DNA from 4 places in the Ensifer sp. 22521 genome. Region 2 is predicted to be linked to each of the others. Evidence: predicted binding sites of a transcription regulator. Region 2 holds the regulator's gene; each other region holds the start of a gene.
What was found. The regulator LexA, encoded in region 2, represses DNA repair genes until DNA is damaged. The targets are predictions, from matches to a motif close to TGTTCNNNNTGTGTTCNG.

Region 1 (2,202 bases), on a different contig from region 2:
GTGAGCTCGACTTCGAGCGTGCCGCTATGGTTGGCGGAACGAAACAGCACCGCCTGCTGCTTCAGCGCTATGCCGACTTCGCGGTTGGCGAGAACCTGCTCCACGATATAGGCGGCCTGGTCCGTCTCGTCCTTGACGGTGACAAGCTGCGGGCGCTGCTCCGACTGCCTGTCCGTCCAGAGGTTCTTGGTGAACCGTTCCCGCGCAAGCCCGATGACGCCGTTGGCGGCAGCCAGGATCGGCTGGGTCGAGCGATAGTTTTGATCGAGCGTGATGACGTCGGCGGGTTCCGGCGAAAACGCATTCGGGAAATCGAGGATGTTGCGGACCGTCGCGGCCCGGAAGGAATAGATCGACTGGGCGTCATCTCCGACGACCGTCAGGCCATGGCCCTCGGGCTTGAGCGACAGCAGGATCGAGGCCTGAAGGCGGTTCGTGTCCTGATATTCGTCGACCAGGATATGATCGAAACGGCTGCTGATATCCTGCGCCAGTTCCGCGTCGGAAGCCATCTGCGCCCAGTAAAGCAGCAGATCATCGTAGTCGAGGACGTCCTGCGCCTGCTTGGCCTCGACGTAGCCTGCAAACAGTTCCTTGAGTTGCTCTTCCCAGTTCGCAGCCCAAGGATACGCCGTCTTCAACACGTCGATGATCGAGCTTTCCGAGTTCACGACGCGCGAATAGATCGCCAGGCAGGTCCCCTTGGTCGGAAAGCGGCTTTCCATCTTCGAAAAACCGAGCTCGTGGCGAACGAGGTTCATCAGGTCGGCGCTGTCTTCGCGATCATGGATCGTGAAATCCTGGCCGAGGCCGATCTGTTCGGCATAAATCCTGAGGATACGCGCGCCGATGCCATGGAAAGTGCCCGCCCAGGAGAGCGCGTCTGTCATGACCGCAGCATTGTCGCCGATGACCTGGCGACAGATCCGCTCGACCCGACGCTTCATTTCCGAAGCCGCCCGTCGTGAAAAGGTCATAAGCAGGATGCGACGCGGATCGGCGCCGTTGACGATCAAATGTCCCACCCGGTGAGCGAGCGTATTCGTCTTGCCCGAACCGGCACCCGCAATAATCAGCAGAGGGCCGCCAACCTGGCCTTGCGGCAGTCCCACACCATGCATCACCGCCTGGCGCTGGCGGTCATTCAGTTTTTCGAGATAGGCGGCGCTCATACGTATCCAGGCGTTGTCAGCAAGATTGCCAAATTCTTCGTTCCGTTTCATCTCCTTGAAAGAATTCGCGGATTCCGCTTCACGGTCTCAAACCCTTCGCCCGAAGCAGATGACTCGGAACAAAAATGGAACGTATCAGCTTCGATTGCCGCTGGAAACCCGGCAGGCCGGGCTTTCACCAGGCTGCTATGCCGCAGAATATCCGGAACATCGAGGAGGGGAGCCGTGGACGGCCGAATTTTCGATCTCGAGAAGCAGATCCGGGGGCTATTAGTCACCGTGTTCGGAAACCTTCGACCTGGCCTTCGGTGCGCCGAACAAGCCAACCCGTCGGTGTTTAGATTGCCCGGGCCACGACCTGCGCAGCGACCGACACCAACAAGGTTGCCAGAGCGACGGCCGTACCAAATCGTGCGATCTTCATGCGGCGCCCGCGTGCGCCATTCCAATCATAACCCATCGTGCTCTCCCATAGGCATCATGCCATGGGTCCGATGGTGGGCAAACTTCGTAACAGGGGAGTAAATTTAAGACTGCTACTTCTGCGGGCGGCTCTCGTGCCCTTGCTGGGTGACACGCAGCATTTCCCGCGCGCCGGGCGCGCGCGGGAGATGATCGAGCGCGGTTACACGCTCTTGCGCGTGACGAAGCGGGTTTCCAGATAGGCCTCGATCGCCTCGGAGCCGCCTTCCGTTCCGTAGCCGGAATCCTTGATACCGCCGAAGGGCACCTCCGGCAGCGCCAGGCCGAGATGGTTGATCGAGATCATTCCGCTCTCGACTTCGCTTGCGAGGCGATAGGCGCTTCGCTCTGAGCCGGTGAAGGCGTAAGCCGCAAGCCCGAACGGCAGGCGGTTGGCCTCGTTGATCGCTTCGTCGAGCTCGTTGAAGCGGTTGATGATGGAGACGGGACCGAAGGGTTCGTCATTCATGATACGGGCGCTGACCGGAACGTCGGCAAGCACCGTCGGCTCGAAGAAATAGCCTCGGTTGCCGATGCGATGCCCGCCGGTTGCCAGCCGGCCGCCATG
Region 2 (2,202 bases):
CTTGTACCCCGGTTCAATTCCGGGCGAGGCCTCCAATAACTCTCACCTCATTTTAGTGCGGATAGACGTTCTGCCTCAGGGCAGAGCGATTGTGTGTGTTTGCCTCCACACGCCCGCACAAGCCACGTCTTCTAAGCCACTATCGGATCTTATCGCTTCGGTGAAATCGGTAGAGGGGGAACGATGACTCCGCTGACATCAGCCGCATCGGTAGCGTCCGTCATCATCAAAACGGAGGCAATCGCATATATGAAGACGAAACTTGTCCTGACGGCCTTGGCCCTCTTCGCTGCGACCACATTTGAGGCGCAGGCAGAGGATCTGGTTTTCAAGCTGAAGAACAACACCAACGCAGTGCTGACGAACTTCTATACGTCGCCTGTGGGCGTCAATGAGTGGGAAGACGATGTTTTCGGCCGGCAGGTGCTGAACCCAGGGGAAGACATGGAGATCACCATCGCCGACGGCCGGGAGGTCTGCAAGTACGACATGCGCTTCGAGTTCGAAGAAGGCTCCGGCCTCGATACGACCGAAGACATGCAGGACCTCTGCGAGCTCGGCGAGTACACCATCCACGAGTAAGAGGCGTGCCTTCAGGTCGCCTTCAATAAACAGAGCCTCGCAGCCGCAAGCGGTGGCGAGGCTCGGTCGGATGCCAGGTTTCCCTCGGAATCAGTGGTAGCGGCGGATCAGCCCGACGAGCTTGCCCTGGATCTTCACCCGATCGGGCCCAAAAATCCTTGTTTCGTAGGCAGGGTTCGCGGCTTCGAGCGCGATCGATGCGCCCTTGCGCCGGAAGCGCTTCAGCGTCGCTTCCTCATCATCCACGAGCGCCACGATGATATCGCCGGGATTGGCCGTATTGCCATTGCGGATGATCACCGTGTCGCCGTCAAAGATGCCGGCTTCGATCATCGAGTCGCCCTTGACTTCGAGAGCGTAGTGTTCGCCGTTGCCGATCATGTCGAGCGGTATGGTAATGTCGTGCGTGTTGTTCTGGATCGCCGAGATCGGCACACCGGCAGCGATGCGGCCCATGACCGGGACGGAAACCGATGTGTTGTCGGCCACGGGCGTGGGCTTTGGCGGTGCGGCAGGAGCGGCCGCTGGCGCCTTGCCGAGGCTGCCCTCGATCACGCTGGGCGAGAAGCCGCGGCGGGGCTGCTGCTGGCTTGACGCGTAGGCTTCCGGAAGCTTGATGACCTCGAGCGCGCGGGCTCGGTTCGGCAGACGGCGAATGAACCCGCGTTCTTCGAGTGCCGTGATCAGACGGTGAATGCCGGACTTCGACGCCAGGTCGAGCGCATCCTTCATTTCATCGAATGATGGTGGGACGCCTGACTCCTTCATGCGTTCGTGAATGAAGAGAAGCAATTCCTGTTGCTTGCGGGTCAGCATGGCACGTCGCTCCCAGAGGCGTGAAACAAATCAAGAACAGACACTATCTGTTCCATATGTGTTCCGCAAGTGCCTAAAATTCCGTGAATTCAGACAATTGGCGCGTCTGTGCGTGTCGATTGGTCACTTTTACGGGAGCAGAGCGGGTTTGGGCGATGATCGTGCCCAAACGGAGGGCCGTGGGGCAGCGCGTTGCGCGACGGCACGGCGATTCGAACGAATCGCGAGCGTTTTTGTGCAAAGAGGCTAGGCCGGCTGCGTGGCGGCGCAGGCGTCTTCGAATTCCTTCACCGTCTCGGCGCTGTTGTCTTCTGGAAGTACGGCATCCGCCGCATCGGTCGCGACCGGCCTGTCGCCATCATAGACGAACGACTGGATGTAGAACGCGATCGCACCCTTCCACACCTTGCGTCCATCGATCTGATGGCACGGCACGGCGCTCTCGAAATCGGTCTGAAGTTCGTCCACCGTGGCGGCGCTGAGCTTGACGTCAGGCATATTAGGCGACGCGACTATCGAAGCGAGAAGCAGGGCGGCAAGCACGGTGATCGTCCACTTTGATGCAAGGGTGGGACTACGGGGCGGTTAACGATGTGAACCGCGCTTTCGTTCCGAAGTCCAGCAAGCTTGGCGATCACTGTCATGTGTTCAACAGCTCTTTGAGTGCAGGCTGTGGCCGTTTTGCGCCAGGGGCACGCAGCGGCGAAGCCGCCTCAGCCTGGCGCGCCGTCCGCGCTGCAATCGCTTGGGTTGCGCCAAGTCGCGGCCTCGCTGCCGGCGTGCACAAATCCGTGTTGTGAAGAT
Region 3 (2,202 bases), on a different contig from region 2:
TCAGAAAGCCGAAGAGCTTCAACTGGTCCTCGCGCACATAGGTCTCGATGAAGAGCATCGCCGCCTCGCCGGCCGATCCGAGCTTGGACAGCGTGCGCGCCGAACAAAAGGCGACATAGCCGACGCCATGCACGTCGAGCACGACATGATCCTCGCCGATCTCGTCGATGGTACCCTTCAATTTGCCGATCATATGGCGTCTCTCGCGGTGGGCTGGGATGGTCGCTCAGACCATCGGAAAATTTCTTGTCTACAGTGCCGCGCGTCTACAAGACTCGCTAAGGTCGCTTTAACACTTTAGATCTGCTGCAACTACGCCATCAATGCGGCGAGCCGGCTTGTCACCGATTGGCGGTTGTGAGCATGACAAATGGCGATGGCCAATGCGTCCGCCGCATCGTTGCCCTTGAATTCGACCTTCGGCATCAGAACCTTGATCATCATGTGGATCTGCTGCTTCTCGCCGTGGCCGACGCCGATCACAGCCTTCTTGACCGCGTTCGGTGCATATTCGGCGACCCTGAGGCCCGCGCGCGCCGGCACAAGCATCGCAATGCCACGCGCCTGGCCGAGTTTCAGCGTCGCGGTTGCATCCTTGTTGACGAAGGTCTGTTCGACCGCCGCCTCGTGCGGCTGGTAGCTGTGCACCACCTCGGCAAGCCCGTCGTGCAGCTGGCAGAGTCGCGAGGCGAGATCCATCTCGCCATCGGAGGTCACCGTGCCGGAGGCCACGAAGCGCAGCGAGTTGCCGAGCGTCTCGATGATGCCCCAGCCGGTACGGCGGAGGCCCGGATCGATGCCGATGATGCGAATCGTGTTCTGCATGAAATTCACCCTATGATGCTCGCCCGGACGCTGCCAGCAAAAAGTGAACAAAACAAAAACATACGCACAGGTGAGACGGGCTTCAGGATTTCTTCGCCACTGCCCTTGGATTGAGGAAAATTGAGCTTACATAGCCTTTCATCAATTTCCCTCAATAAAGGGCTCCATGCCATGGCGACTTTCTCCGTCCTCGATCTTTCCCCGATCACGCAAGGAGGCAGCATCGCCCAATCACTCGAAAACTCGCGCCGTCTGGCCCAGGCTGCCGAGGAAAACGGCTACCAGCGCTTCTGGCTCGCTGAGCATCACGGCATGAAAGGCATTGCCAGTGCGGCGACCTCGCTGGTGATCTCGCATGTGGCCGCAGCCACGAAGACGATCCGCGTCGGCTCCGGCGGCATCATGCTGCCTAACCATTCGCCGCTGGTGATCGCAGAACAGTTCGGCACGCTGGCCGCACTCTATCCCGGCCGCATCGACCTCGGCCTCGGCCGCGCACCCGGCACCGACATGCGCACCGCCCAGGCGCTGCGGCGCAACATGGAAGCAAGCGGCAACAACTTCCCGAACGACGTCGTGGAACTGCAGGCCCTGCTCGGCCCTGTCGCAGAGGATCAGAAGATCATCGCCGTTCCGGGCGCCGATACCAACGTGCCGATCTGGCTGTTGGGCTCAAGCCATTTCAGCGCTCACCTCGCCGGCATGCTCGGCCTTCCCTTCGCCTTCGCATCGCATTTCGCGCCAGACATGCTGCTTTCGGCGCTGGAGATCTATCGCGAGCGCTTCACGCCGTCCGAGACGCTCGACAAGCCGCATGTCATGGTCGGTGTCATGGGCGTCGCCGCCGATACGGACGAAGAGGCCAACTATCTCTTCACCTCGATGCAGCAATCCTTCGTGGCGCTGCGGCGCAATGCGCGCGGACAGTTCCCGCCGCCGGTTCAATCGATGGATGGGCTCTGGAGCTATGACGAAAAGATCTTCGTCGACCATTCGATGATGTATGCCGTCGTCGGCGGGCCCGAGACGATCCGCCGGAAAATCGGAACCTTCCTCGATCAGACGAAGGCCGATGAACTGATCATTTCCATGCCGATCTTCGACATGGAGGCGCGCCTGCATTCGCTTCGCCTCTTCGCCGACGCGCAGAAGGAACTCGTCAAGGCCGCATGAAGCCGCAATCAGATCGCTCCGAAGGCCGGGGCGATTTCGTCCATGCGTGAAAAGAACCGGTCCGGTCCGAGCCCCTGCAGAAAGTCCGGATCGGCATAGCCCCAAGAAACGGCGCCAGCCGCCACGCCAACCTTGCGCGCAGCCTCGATGTCGCGCGCCTCGTCGCCGATCGCCAGCACGCGCGCCGGATCAAGACCGGAGTGA
Region 4 (2,202 bases), on a different contig from region 2:
GGTGAGGGCGACGGGGCCGGTATCGAGCCCCTTGTCCATCTTCATCACCATCATGCCGGTCTCATGATCGCCGGCCATGATGGCGCGCTGGATGGGGGCAGCACCACGCCAGCGCGGCAGCAGCGAAGCATGGCCGTTGTAGCAGCCGTATTTGGTGCCGGTGAGGATCGCCTCGGGCAGAAGCAGGCCATAGGCGACGACGACGGCGACATCGGCGTCGAAGTCGCGGAAGGTCTGGCGATCCGGCTCGTCCTTGAAGTTGACCGGCGTCAGCACGGGGATGCCGAGCAGCTCGGCCGCCTGGTGCACCGGCGACTTCTGCAGATCGAGCCCGCGTCGGCCGCCCGGCCGCGGCGGCTGCGTATAGGCGGCAACAATCTGGTGGCCAGCCTCGGCAAGCGCCGCCAGCGTCGGCACCGAAAACTCCGGCGTACCCATGAAGATGATGCGAAGTGACAAGGCGGTAACTCCGTCCTTTCAGATCACTTCATGCGGGGAAACAGCGAAATGATCTCATTCTCTGAAACAGGACAACCCCGGGCGGAAAACCGTTTCACGCTTTCCTGGGATTGCTCAGTGGATCCCCGCCCTCAAATCGTGCCATCGCGCGATCTGTTCGCGACCGCTTACGTGGTCGGCGTCAGATCGCCTTCGCACCGCGCGTCTTGGCGGCCTTGGTGAACTTGCGGATCACCATGTCGCGCTTGAGCTTGGAGATGTGATCGATGAACAGCACGCCGTTCAGGTGATCGATCTCATGCTGCAGGCAGGTGGCGAGCAGGCCATCGGCCTCGATCATCTGTTCCTTGCCGTCACGGTCGAGATGCTTGACGGTGATCGCCGCGGGGCGCTCGACCTCGGCGTAAAAGTCCGGGATCGACAGGCAGCCTTCCTCGTAGACCGAGCGCTCATCGGACGAAGCAACGATCTCGGGATTGATGAAAACGAGCGGGGTCTTGTCGTCGCCTTCTTTCGAAACGTCGAGCACCAGCATGCGTTTGGCAACGCCGATCTGGATCGCGGCAAGGCCGATGCCGGGCGCGTCATACATGGTTTCGAGCATATCGTCGGCCAGACGGCGGATGTCCGCATCGATGGTTTCGATCGGCGTGGAAACCTGGCGAAGCACAGGATCGGGAAGGATGATAAGCGGCTTGATCGTCATGCTGCTCCCATAGCCGATCTTTCCACCGGCGTGCAAGAAAATTGCCTTGCCACCCTCAGCGGCCGTTTTCCCATGGCCTCGCGTTAACCGCACGGTACAGATGTTCATGTTTTGATCTATAAAACATCCGCGAATCTGTTAGGCTTACACCATGGAACCAGCGCCCATCGACCTTTCCCAGCCATTGTTTTTCATCGGCACTCTGCCGGTCACGCTGGGCCATCTCGCCATCGCCGGCGGTCTGATGGTGGCAGTCGCGCTGCTGATGGCGCTTTCGCGGCGTCGGGATACTCGCGACGAAGAACGGCAGGAGCAGATGGCGATGCTGCTTGCGGCCCAGACGGAGATGCAGGGGCGGGTTGCCGCCATGGCCGAGGTGTTCGGCGCCCGGCAGGCCGAACTCAACCAGTCCCTCAGCCAGCGCATCGACGGCATGACCCATCGGATCGGCACTTCGATCACCGAACAGACCAAGGCGACGCACGAAAACCTCAGGCGGCTGCAGGAGCGCCTGGCGGTCATCGACAATGCCCAGAACAACATCCAGTCGCTGGCCAAGGACATGGCCGGGTTGCAGGCGATCCTTTCAAACAAGCAGACGCGCGGCGCCTTCGGCCAGTCACGCATGGAGGCGATCATCGCCGATGGGCTGCCGATGGGCGCCTTTGAATTTCAGACGACGCTGTCGAACGGCGCACGACCCGATTGCACCATCCGCATGCCGAACGGCCAGCCGGCGCTCGTCATCGACGCGAAATTTCCGCTGGAAGCCTGGAACGCGATGCGGGATGCCCCGAATGCGGAACGCCGCCAACAGATCGCGCAACTCTTCCGCCGCGACATGGAAACCCATGTGCGCGATATCGCCAGCAAATACCTGATCCCCGGAGAGACACAGGACACCGCCTTCCTCTTCGTGCCATCGGAATCGATCTTCGCCGAAATCCACGAGCATTTCGAAGCGATCGTGCAGAAGGCGCATCGCCAGCGGATCGTCATCGTCTCGCCGTCGCTGCTGCTCTTGTCGATCCAGGTGA

Region 1: ACTJKE_RS18270 (ATP-dependent helicase) is a predicted target of LexA. The motif match lies at 1,288-1,305, and genes of this name have one in related genera.
Region 3: ruvC (crossover junction endodeoxyribonuclease RuvC) is a predicted target of LexA. The motif match lies at 869-886, and genes of this name have one in related genera.
Region 4: ACTJKE_RS17705 (DNA recombination protein RmuC) is a predicted target of LexA. The motif match lies at 1,267-1,284, and genes of this name have one in related genera.

What each region holds. Positions count from the first base shown of each region.
Region 1 covers NZ_JBQENM010000011.1:29,283-31,484, forward strand. The annotation lists gene ACTJKE_RS18270 (ATP-dependent helicase) at 1-1,172, opposite strand, end outside; gene ACTJKE_RS18275 (NAD-dependent succinate-semialdehyde dehydrogenase) at 1,798-2,202, opposite strand, start outside.
Region 2 covers NZ_JBQENM010000009.1:41,357-43,558, forward strand. The annotation lists tRNA gene ACTJKE_RS15280 (tRNA-Cys) at 1-35, shown strand, start outside; gene ACTJKE_RS15285 (hypothetical protein) at 250-582, shown strand; gene lexA (transcriptional repressor LexA) at 673-1,398, opposite strand; gene ACTJKE_RS15295 (hypothetical protein) at 1,645-1,941, opposite strand; gene ACTJKE_RS15300 (hypothetical protein) at 2,062-2,202, shown strand, end outside.
Region 3 covers NZ_JBQENM010000005.1:264,778-266,979, reverse strand. The annotation lists gene ruvA (Holliday junction branch migration protein RuvA) at 1-193, opposite strand, end outside; gene ruvC (crossover junction endodeoxyribonuclease RuvC) at 313-825, opposite strand; gene ACTJKE_RS09165 (LLM class flavin-dependent oxidoreductase) at 997-1,998, shown strand; gene ACTJKE_RS09160 (HAD hydrolase-like protein) at 2,007-2,202, opposite strand, start outside.
Region 4 covers NZ_JBQENM010000010.1:231,840-234,041, forward strand. The annotation lists gene fmt (methionyl-tRNA formyltransferase) at 1-459, opposite strand, end outside; gene def (peptide deformylase) at 641-1,165, opposite strand; gene ACTJKE_RS17705 (DNA recombination protein RmuC) at 1,317-2,202, shown strand, end outside.